DNA from 2 places in the Brevibacterium sp. JSBI002 genome. Region 1 is predicted to be linked to the other one. Evidence: riboswitches for the same ligand, from Rfam matches in the RefSeq annotation. Region 1 holds a riboswitch; the other holds the start of a gene.
The links. A riboswitch is a leader RNA that binds a small molecule or an ion and turns the genes downstream of it on or off. The one in region 1 is predicted to bind thiamine pyrophosphate.
Positions count from the first base shown of each region.

Region 1 (5,310 bases):
CGCCGTCCTCGGCTGTTCTGTCGTCCGCCGCCGAGGTGGCTGCCGCGGTCGCATTGCCGCCGCCGGGTTCCGGTGGAGCAAAGGCCGAATCTTCGGCGAGTGAGGGATCGACTGCAGTAGTCTTGCCATTGGGATTCTTCGCGATCTTCGCCTTCACGGCCGGAGCGAGTTTGGACCCGACTTCCTGGATCTTCTCCTTGCCTTTGTCGAGGCTGCGACCGTAGAGAGTGACGGCCAGGCCGGTGACGATGCTGGCGACTCCGGCACCGACGACTGTGCCCGCGACGCCGAGCTGACCGCCGATGACCGAGGAGGTCGCAGCTGCGCCGGCGCCCGCCAGCAGCTGAGTGGCCGAGATCCGGCCCTCTGAGGATTTCCCCTCTTTCTTGTCCTCGGCCGTCTCTGCCGCTTCGGCGACGGCGGTCGGGGAGACAGCTGTGGCCGCAGCAGTCGTAGGTGAGTCCGCGGCTGTGTCCGGCAATGTCCTCGTCTGCTGTTGGGTGGTCTGGCCGTCGTGGCGGATCGGGTTGGGCGGCATCACCTTGGTGACGACGTGTTCGGTGGGTTCGGCTGCCGGGGCCGGGTGGGAGCTGACGATCTCTTCGGTGATCAGCGGCAGGGTTTGGGAATGCTCGGGCAGACGAGTTTCGTCGTTGCGCTCGTGCTGTCTGTTCTTGCCGCTGTCGCCGACCGTCAAAGTTCCTCCAATTTCCGGTGGAGAACCATTCTCGAACATGCACGTTCGGGGATCCTGACACTACCCGTCCGAAGCTGAGAAAGGCCTGATGAAAATGCCCGGAAACGGCACCGTCACCTGGGACGATACGCGGGAATGTGACGCCCACTACAGTAGGTTCTCACCGATTTCTCAGATGTGCGCGTCGCCACTTTCGGAGTGAAGATACGCCATCGAGACCTCCTCTGGAGCAACCTCACCCGGCTCGAGTTCCAGCAGTTGAAAACACGGGAGATCCAACCCCGCTTCGAGAGTGAGCACAAACCGGAATCTGCTGGCCGGGAGCTGCTCGCCGATGCCCATCTGCAGCTCGCCGCAGGCACATTCGGTTTCGCTGCCCGCGCCCGTGCCGGTGTCGTGAGCGGAGTCGTCCATACCGTCGTCGGCGACCATGAGGTTGACGGCGAAACAGGGCGCTGCCAGTTCGACGAGGTTCACGTCCTGACTTCCGAGGAAATGTTCCGCGCGCAACGCCGGCACCGGGTGCACGATTCTGTCGATCTCCAGGACCACCTCGGCGGTGGGGAGGAAGGTGCGCGCCACTCCGGGCAGCGCTGAGAACGGGCCCACGCGTTCGAGTCGAGCGATGCTCAACCGCCAAGGACGCAGCCCCGGAGTCAGCTGCGCGGAGTCAGCCAGGGAGACGAGCTCAGTGGTCTGACCGGCACCATTGGCCCACAGGACAGGATTACGGTCGGCAAACGAGGCGAGCGCGCGCATGACTCAGCACACCACGGACGGGTGGGGCCGCCTCGGTGATGGTGTGGTCATCCTTTGCACAGGCAGAACGGGTGACCGGCCGGGTCGAGGAACACGCGGAACGTCTCTCCCGGCTGCTCTGGGGCCTTGCCCGCACCGATCTCGAGCACGGACTCCTCAGCAACATCGAGGTCGTCGACGATGACGTCGAGGTGCATCTGCTGCGGGTGGGCCTGACCGGGCCAGCTGGGCGCGTGGTAGTCCTCGACCTGCTGAATGCACAGCGGGGGCCAAGAATCGGAGGTGACTTCCGCCCAGGTGCCGTCCTCCTCGACCGCGACCTTCCAATCGAGGAGCTGGCCGTAGAACTCTGCGAGCTCGGCGGCGTCGGGAGCATCGAGTACGACCACAGGTTGCTTTGCGATAGCCATGACCTGAGTCTACGCCGCACCACGGACATGACGAAGGGGCCAACGACGGTCGGGGTGGCGTAAGATCGTTGAGCAGATCCGCCGGGCGAGCGATCGCGCCGGCACCCCGAGCAAAGGTGCGCGATGAGTTCTCACATGCTGCCCGTCGGCAATGCTGCCGCGGTGCACATCATCCACGACAATCCGGAATGGATCGCCCCGTTCACGGATGCGCTCGACCGCCTCGGCGTCGCCCATGTCGAATGGCTGCTGCCCGAGACCACGATCGATCTTGCCGCGGAACCCCCTGCCGGGCTGTTCTGGTCGCGGCTGTCGGCGTCGGCGCACACCCGGACCGATCCGTATGTGAAGGAGTACGGACGTGCGGTCCTCGACTGGCTCGCCGCCGCCGGCCGCCGAGTCATCAACGGTCGCGACGTCTATGAGCTCGAGGTCAGCAAGATCCGTCAGCATCGCGAGCTGGCTGGCCGGGGCTTCGACGTGCCGCGCACCGCGGCCGCGTTCGGACCGCGGGCGCTCGTCGAGGCCGCGGCCGGCTTCACTCCCCCGTTCATCACGAAGCACAATCAGGGCGGCAAGGGCCTCGGTGTGCGTCGCTTCGACTCCCGTGCCGAACTCGAGGCGGTCGCCGATGAGTTCGCGCCCGGTGGAGCGAATGCGCCGATCGACGGCATCACCCTCATCCAGGAGTATGTGCAGCCTGCCCAGCCGTTTATCACCCGTGCCGAATTCATCGGCGGACGCTTCCACTATGCGGTGCGCGTCGACGTCTCAGGTGGGTCATTCGAGCTGTGCCCGGCCGATGCCTGCACGATTCCGGGTGCCGGGCCCGATCCCGACGTCGAGGCGGTCCCCCAGTTCGCCCGCCGTGAGGAGATCACGGCCGGAACACCGCTCATCGCCGGGCTCGAGACGCTGTTGGCCGACCTCGGCATCGAGATCGCCGGCATCGAGTTCATCGAGACCGCCGACGGCCGTCAGGTCGTCTACGACATCAACACGAACACGAACTACAACCCATCCGTCGAGTCCGCCGAGCAGTCGGCAGGTCGTCAGCCTGCCGCGGACCGTATCGCCGATTTCATCGCCGATGCCCTCGCCGAGGCGGCCCCACAGTCGGTATCCCCCGCCGGGCCCGCAGCGTGGTGATAGTGTCGAAGTGCTACAGGGGAGCGCCGAAAGGACCGGCGCTGAGAGTGCGCATGCAGACCCTTTGAACCTGATCCGGTGAACACCGGCGGAGGGAGTGGACAAGCAATGACCACCACAGATTTCGACACATCGATCACCGTGGACGCCTACGGAGCGGTATCAGCACTGGTGAGTTCGACCAGCTGGCAGTGGACGGGAGCCGTCGAACACCGGTTCGTCCGGGAGCTCTTCGCCGGCCGCATCGACGACACGGTAATGCGCGACTATCTGGTGCAGGACTATCAGTTCTTCGAGTCGTTTCTGTCGATGCTCGGCGCGTGCGTGGCCCACGCCGATGAACTCGAGGCGAAGCTGCGGTTCGCCCGACAGCTGGGAATGCTCGTCGCCGATGAGGACACCTACTTCGTCGACTCCTTCGCCGAATTGGGAGTCGATACAGCCGATTATCTCCACCCGGAACTGACCGCCCCGACGGTTGGGTTCCGCGATCTCATGGACTCGTCAGTCGCTTCGGCGTCGTATCCGCAGCTGCTCGTCGTCCTCGTTGTCGCCGAATGGCTCTATCTCGACTGGGCCGAGTCCCGGATGGACATGCCGCCGCGACATATTCACCGAGGCTGGATCGACCTCCACCGAGGCGAGGCCTTTCACGGGTGGGTGCAGTTCCTCGTCGACGAGCTCGAGCGCGTATTTCCCTCCGGCGACGCCGAAGCCGCCGAGTCCCTGACCCGCGTGTGGCGGCACGCCGTCGACCTCGAATGCGCTTTCTTCGACAACGTGTACGACAACTGAGCCGCCAGGGAACGCACACCGCAGCCGCACACCTCACTGACCTAGACTGGCCCCATGAGCACAGGTGTAGATGCAGTCGTCGTCGGATCCGGCCCGAACGGCATGGCCGCCGCCGTCACCATGGCCCGTGCCGGGCTGAGCGTCGAAGTTTACGAGGCTCAGCCGACGATCGGCGGCGGCGCCCGCACCCTCGACCTCGGTCTGGCCCCCGGCGTCACTCATGACATCTGCTCGGCCGTCCACCCACTGGCCATCGCCAGCCCCTTCTTCGTCGACTTCGATCTGCGCGCCCGCGGCCTCGAGTTCACCACCCCCGAGGTCTCCTACGCCCAGCCCCTCGACGGCAAGCCCGCCGCGCTGGCCTTCCACGATCTCGAGAAGACGGTCGACCACCTCGGCGCGGCCGGACCGGAATGGCGGCGATTCTTCGCCCCGCTGCTCGATCGGGTCGATGACGCGATCTGGCTCTCCCTCGGGGACAAACGTTCCGTACCGGAGACCCTGCGCGATCTCCCCGGCATCGCGAACGTCGTCAAGTTCGGCCTGCGACTCCTGTCCCAGGCCAGCCCCGCATGGAACATTCCGCTCTCCCACGAATCGTCCCAGGCCCTGTTCACCGGAGTCGCCGCGCACGCGATCGGCGGATTGCCGGCCATGGGCACCGCGGCCACGGCCACGATGCTCTCGACCGTCGCCCACGCGGGCGGCTGGCCCTCCCCCATCGGCGGATCGCAGTCGATCATCGACTACCTCGTCGCCGACCTCGAAGCCCACGGCGGAACCGTGCACACGGATGCGCGCATCGACCACGTATCGGACATGCCCGCTGCCCGCGCCTACCTGCTCGACACCTCGGCGCTGAACGCCGCGCAGATCTTCTCCGGCCTCATCCCGAGCCACGTCGACAAAGCTCTGCGCAGCTTCAAACACGGCAACGCCGCTGCCAAGGTCGACTTCGTCCTCGACGGCCCGGCCCCCTGGTCCGATCCCGCGGTCGGACGTGCCGGCACTATCCACATCGGCGGATCCCGGGCGCAGATGGCCGCCGCCGAGGCACAGGTGATGTCCGGTCGCATGCCCGCCGATCCCGTGTGCCTCGTCTCGGATCCGACCGTCTTCGACCCATCCCGCGAGGTGAACGGCCTGCGACCGCTGTGGACGTATGCGCACGTGCCCTTCGACTGCCCGCTCGACCCGACCGAGTACATCACCCGCCAGCTCGAACGCTTCGCCCCGGGCTTCCGCGACCGCATCGTCGCGCACAACGCGATCCCCGCCTCCGAGATGGCCGGCCACAACCAGAACTACATCGGCGGGGACATCGCCACCGGCATCGTCTCCTTCTACCGGATGATGGCCCGCCCGCGCACCAGCTGGGACAACTACAGCCTCGGCGTGCCCGGTGCCTACCTGTGCTCGGCAGCGACCCCGCCGGCACCTGGCGTGCACGGAATGAACGGCTGGTTCGCCGCCCGCCGGGCTCTCAAGTCCCGGTTCGGG
Region 1 covers NZ_CP110341.1:678,116-683,425, reverse strand. Annotated here, with positions in the region: gene LJ362_RS02935 (hypothetical protein) at 1-697, opposite strand, end outside; gene LJ362_RS02930 (HutD family protein) at 869-1,456, opposite strand; gene LJ362_RS02925 (VOC family protein) at 1,504-1,866, opposite strand; gene LJ362_RS02920 (ATP-grasp domain-containing protein) at 1,990-3,015, shown strand; TPP riboswitch at 3,023-3,129, shown strand; gene LJ362_RS02915 (TenA family protein) at 3,124-3,810, shown strand; gene LJ362_RS02910 (phytoene desaturase family protein) at 3,865-5,310, shown strand, end outside.

Region 2 (5,310 bases), 300 kb from region 1:
CCGCTTCGGAGCCCTCAACGGGCTTGCCTTCGCCGTCCATGAGGAAGGTGCGGTTATAGATGTGGTCGTGGCCGGAGACGACGAGGTCGATGTCATTGCGGGCCGCGACCGGAGGGATCGCCTTCCGCAGCCGCTTCACATCGAGGTCGCTCCAATGGGTTGCCGTCGAATAGATCGAGTGGTGGAACCCGAGAACCGTCCAGCGCGCATGGTCTCCGTGCTCAGCGACGACCTCGTCGATGAACTCGGCGTGGGCGTCCATGTCAGGGCTGTTCGAGTTGATGTTGAGGAACAGGACCCCGTCTTCGATGAACCAGTAGTCGCCGCCGGAGGTGATGACGCCGCCACCGCCGTGGTCCTGGCTGACATTGGGTCGGTTGAAGTGCTGCTCGTAGGCTTTCGATGACACATCGTGGTTGCCGATCGTCGTCGCCTGCGGGATCGTCCGGGTGGCTTCCGGTGCCAGGTACTGAGCGTACTGCTCCTGGTTGCCGGCGGAGTTGACCTGGTCTCCCAACGAGTAGAAGAAGCTCGGGTCGTCGGCGGTGGCCACGGCCGAACTCAGGGTCCGGTCCCAACCGGCCGCGTCGTCGGGATCTCCGCCTCCGGCGCCGACCTGGGGGTCGCCGAAGACGAGGAATTCGTCATCTCCTCCGGACGATCCTGTGGTGAACTGCTGCACCTCGGTGAACCCGTCCTCATGGCTGCCGACCTGGTAGGCGTATTCGGTGTCGGGTTCCAGGTCGGTCATGCTCGCATGGTTGAAGTGACGCTTGAGGTCGGTGGCAAGGCCGGAGTCCGTGGTCTCAGCCCTGTCAGCATCGGCGGGGAGCTTTCCGCCGTCGACCTCACTGGCCGGCGCCCACCGGACCTCTCCCCCACCGGAACTCTCACTCATCCACGAGAGGTTGCGTGCCGTGGAGTCGGCCCCGACCTGCAGAACGGGATCGGTGATCGCCTCACTCCCCGCATCCGCCTCGGCGGGCGAATCCGTCCGGTCCGGGCTGGGAGTCTGAGCAGAGTCAGCGTTCGTGCCCTGGGCCGCGGTCGACCCTCCGGAACCGAGAGATGGTTCGGCACGCACGGGCACCGGGGCCGCCACCAGAGCGGCGAGCAGGGTGGCGGCGGACAGGGCACTGAGCGGTCTCTTGAGTCGATGCGTATTCACCCGCCCATTCCTACTGACCAGTAGTGTCCGATCGTTCGAAGCCGTCGACGGGAAGGGGAACGGGAAGTGAATCCTCGATGACCGATCCCGGCCCCCGGGTCGCTTCCGATCCCGGACTCCGCGTCGCTTCCCTGTTGTACAGTGGTGGCTACGACAGGGGAGCGCCGTCAGGAGCGCTGAGAGTGCAGAAGAAGCTGCAGACCCTCGAACCTGATGCGGTTAGCACCGCCGAAGGAAGTCGAGACTCTTCACCCCTCCTTGACATGAGGAGGCACAATGCCGAATACCACCACGCCGAACACCACCCCCACCCCTTCACGCGCCTTCACCGCGGCGCCGAAATCCAAGCAGTGGCGGGTGGTCGACTATGTCACCACCGCTGTTCTCGGCATCGCCGTGGGGCTCGTGTTCTGGGTGTTGGCGCTGAGCTGGAAGGTCCTCGAACTCGCATTCCAGGCATTCCCGCCGTCGATCGGTCTCATCGCAGGACTCTGGGTGCTGGCCGGTCCGCTCGCCGGTGCCATCATCCGCAAACCCGGTGCCGCGCTCCTGTGCGAACTCATCGCCGCCATCGTCGAAGCCGTCCTCGGCTCCCACTTCGGAGCGACAGTTCTGCTCTCGGGTCTGCTGCAGGGCCTCGGCGCCGAACTCGTCTTCGCCGCCTTCGGCTACAAGCGCTTCACCCTGTGGGTCACCGCCGCTTCGGGCATGCTGGCAGCTGCGTTCATGGCCGTGAGCGAGAACATCATGTACAACGCCGAATGGCAGTTCGGCTTCCAGGCGATCTACGCAGTCTGCGCGATCGTCTCCGGTCTCGTCATCTCCGGGATCGGCGCTTGGTTCGCCTATCGGGCGATCGCGGCCACCGGAGCGCTGCGCTCCTTCGCTTCCGGCCGTCTGCGCTGATGGCGCTGCCGATCACGGCCGCCGGCTTCTCATTGACGCACACCGACCGTGACCGGCCGGCAGTCGGTCCGCTCGATCTGCAGATCGCGGCCGGAGAGAAGGTGCTGCTGCTCGGCGCCTCCGGGGCCGGCAAATCGACGTTCCTCCACGCTGTCGCCGGTGTCCTGCCCGAGGAATCGGGTGAGGCCACCGGTGAACTCCTCGTCGGCGGCGAGAAACCGGATCCTCGCCGAGGCAGCACCGGGCTGGTCCTCCAAGATCCCGATTCGCAGGTGATCTTCTCTCGCATCGGCGATGATGTGGCGTTCGGGATGGAGAACCTCGGACTCCCGGCCGAGGCCATCGAAGCCCGGATTCCCGAGTCGCTGCGGGCGTTGGGGCTCGATCTGCCGCCGGAGCATCCGAGTGCCGCTCTGTCCGGTGGGCAGAAGCAGCGGCTGGCTCTGGCCGGGATCCATGCGATGGCCCCGGAGGTCATCGTCCTCGACGAACCGACGGCCAATATCGATCCAGCCTCGGCCACCGAGGTCCGCGACGCCGTGCTCACCGTGCAGGCCGAGACTGCGGCGACAATGCTCGTCGTCGAACACCGGGTCGAGCTGTGGATCGATCACGTCGACCGGGTCATCGTACTCGGCCGCGACGGCATCGCTGCCCAAGGTCCGCCCGCGCAGATCTTCTCCGATCCCGACCTGACCGACACACTCGTCGACTGCGGAATCTGGATGCCGCGGCACTCCCCCGCCCCGCGCCGAGGCGGAACCGCAGGAATCGATAGGACGACGAGCCGCCTCGGCGAGGTTCTGCTGCGCACAGATCGGCTCAGCGTTGCTCGACCACGCATGGCCGCCCCCGCCGCGACCGACCTGGACCTGAGCCTGCGTGCCGGGCAGGCGCTCGGGATCGTCGGTGCGAACGGGGCAGGCAAATCGACGACGGCCCTGACCTTGGCGGGTCTGCTGCCCGAATTCTCCGGGCAGGTCCTCGCCGAGGCGGCCTTGCAAGATGGAGCCAAACGACCCCGGCCGTTCGCCTGGCCGTCGAAGCAGCTGGCGGCGCGCATCGGCATGGTCTTCCAGGAACCGGCGCACCAGTTCCTCACCTCGAGCGTGGCGGCCGAACTCGAGCTGGGTCCCCGGCTGGCCGGGTGGCCTGCCGCCGAGTCGCGGGCTCGGGTGGATGAGCTTCTTGAGGGGCTCGGGCTCACCGGGTTGGCGCAGGCTCATCCGCAGAGTCTCTCAGGTGGGGAGAAGCGTCGCCTGTCGGTGGCGGCGATGCTGGCTCCCCGGCCCCGGGTGCTCATCGTCGATGAGCCGACCTTCGGTCAGGATGCACTGACGTGGGCGGGGTTGGTGGAGATGTTCCTCGATGCCTTGGAACACGGTTCCGCGGTGGTCGCGGTCAGCCACGATCAGGCGTTCCTCGAGGCCATCGGTGCCGATCTCCTCGAGCTCGGCGACCGCAGCAGCGCAGAACTATTCAGCGACGTTGAGTCGGATTCGCATGTCAGGGCGGGTGAGCGCGGTGCGTGAGAGTCTCGATCACCACGTTCGCCCCTCCCCCGAGGTCGCCGCCCAGGATCCGGGGCAGCTCATCCCCGTGGTGCGTTCGACCGCATTGGCTCGGTGCAATCCGCTGACGAAGATCGCAGTGGCTCTCATCCTCATGGTCGGGGCGCTGCTGAGCATCGATCTGGTCTCCGCCGGGGTAGTGCTGCTCGCAGCGTTGCTGGCTCTGCCCGCGACGGGACTCGATCTGGTGGCCGCCGCCAAGCGGCTGTGGTTCCTTCCGGCGGGCGCCCTGCTTGCGGCATGGGGCACCGCGCTGCTGGCGGAGAAGACCGGGGATGTGGTCGTCGACTTCGGTCCGATTCTGTTCACCACGGGTTCATTGACGGCCGCCGCGGCGATCTTCGTCCGTGCCCTCGCATTGGCGATCCCACTCATTGTGCTCGCGTCGACGATCGATCCGCGTGACCTCGCCGATGCGCTCATTCAGCACCTGCGGCTGCCGGAGGTCGTCGTGGTCTCCGTTCTCGCGGCCTCGCGTCTGCTCGGGCTGTTGGTCAGTGAGTGGCAGGTGCTGGCGATGGCCAGGCGGGCCAGAGGCGTCGCCGGCGGTTCGCTTCTGCGGCGCACGGGCAGCCTCTTCAGCGGGGTGTTCGTTCTGCTCGTGGTCTCGATTCGCCGGGCGACGACCCTGGCGATGGCGATGGAGGGTCGGGCATTCGGTCGTCCGGGCCGCACGTGGCGCAGGCGGTCGAGTTTCGCGACCCGAGATGTCGTGGCGGTGCTTCTCAGTCTGGCTGTCTGCGGGATCGCGATCGGTGCGGCTCACGTGCTCGGAGTCTGGAATCCGATCATCGGCTGAGGCGGAGCGGGTGTCTCGGAGCTGCCGTGCTCACGAGAAGTCGGAGTCGTTCCGCTGCCGATCGATCAGAGCTGCCGGACGGTCAGAGCTCAGAGCTGTTTGAGGAAGCCCTTGCCGAAGGCCCGCCATTCTTCCAGGGCTTCTGGGCTGGGAAGCTTCGACGTGGTGAGGACGAAGAGGGTTTTGTCTTCGCGCTTCGTCTCAGCGGCGGCTTCGACCTTGATGCCGCCGTCGAGGTTGGCTCGCCAGAAGGAGCGCTTCGCCGTCTCCGAGGTGCGGGGATCACCGTCGAGGGCCACCTCGTTGAGGGTGTCGCCGACGAGGGACGCGAATCCTTCGATGAGTGCGGAACGATCTCCGGGGATGGTGCGGGACACGGCGACATCGAATGTGCCGTCGGCGCGCTGGCCGGGGACGCGGCGTCCGATCTCCTGCTCATAGGCGACGACGGCTCCTTGGACCCACCAGCCGTGGTTGTGGACTCTGCCCTCGACCTGGGGATAGAGAGCGTCGGCGAGTTCCTTGTGGCTCGCCGACGCTCCTCCGGCCGCTTCCAAGCGAGCACGGGTGTCGGCCCATGGTTCGTTGAGGGCCTTTTCGATCGATGCGATGTTCTGCGCTCTGGTCGCCATGGCAGAAGCCTACGTGCTCGATCGACCCGGGATGAAGGTGTGGAAGGCGATCAGTCGATCTTGAGTTCGCCCATCTCGTCCCAGCCTTCACCGTCGATCTTGCGGGAGATGATCTTCGGGGTCGTGGCCAGGTGCGGGCGCATCGATTCGAGACCGGCGGCGAAATGGTCGCTCTTGACATGAGGTTCGGCACCTTCGTCGGTGAACGCTTCGACGAGCACGAACTCGTTCGGG
Region 2 covers NZ_CP110341.1:981,341-986,650, reverse strand. Annotated here, with positions in the region: gene LJ362_RS04315 (FN3 domain-containing metallophosphoesterase family protein) at 1-1,168, opposite strand, end outside; TPP riboswitch at 1,314-1,422, shown strand; gene LJ362_RS04310 (ECF transporter S component) at 1,445-2,074, shown strand; gene LJ362_RS04305 (ABC transporter ATP-binding protein) at 2,074-3,606, shown strand; gene LJ362_RS04300 (energy-coupling factor transporter transmembrane component T family protein) at 3,599-4,444, shown strand; gene LJ362_RS04295 (hypothetical protein) at 4,534-5,076, opposite strand; gene LJ362_RS04290 (putative quinol monooxygenase) at 5,127-5,310, opposite strand, start outside.
Region 2: linked by a shared signal. The riboswitch ahead of LJ362_RS04310 (ECF transporter S component) and the one ahead of LJ362_RS02915 (TenA family protein) in region 1 are both predicted to bind thiamine pyrophosphate.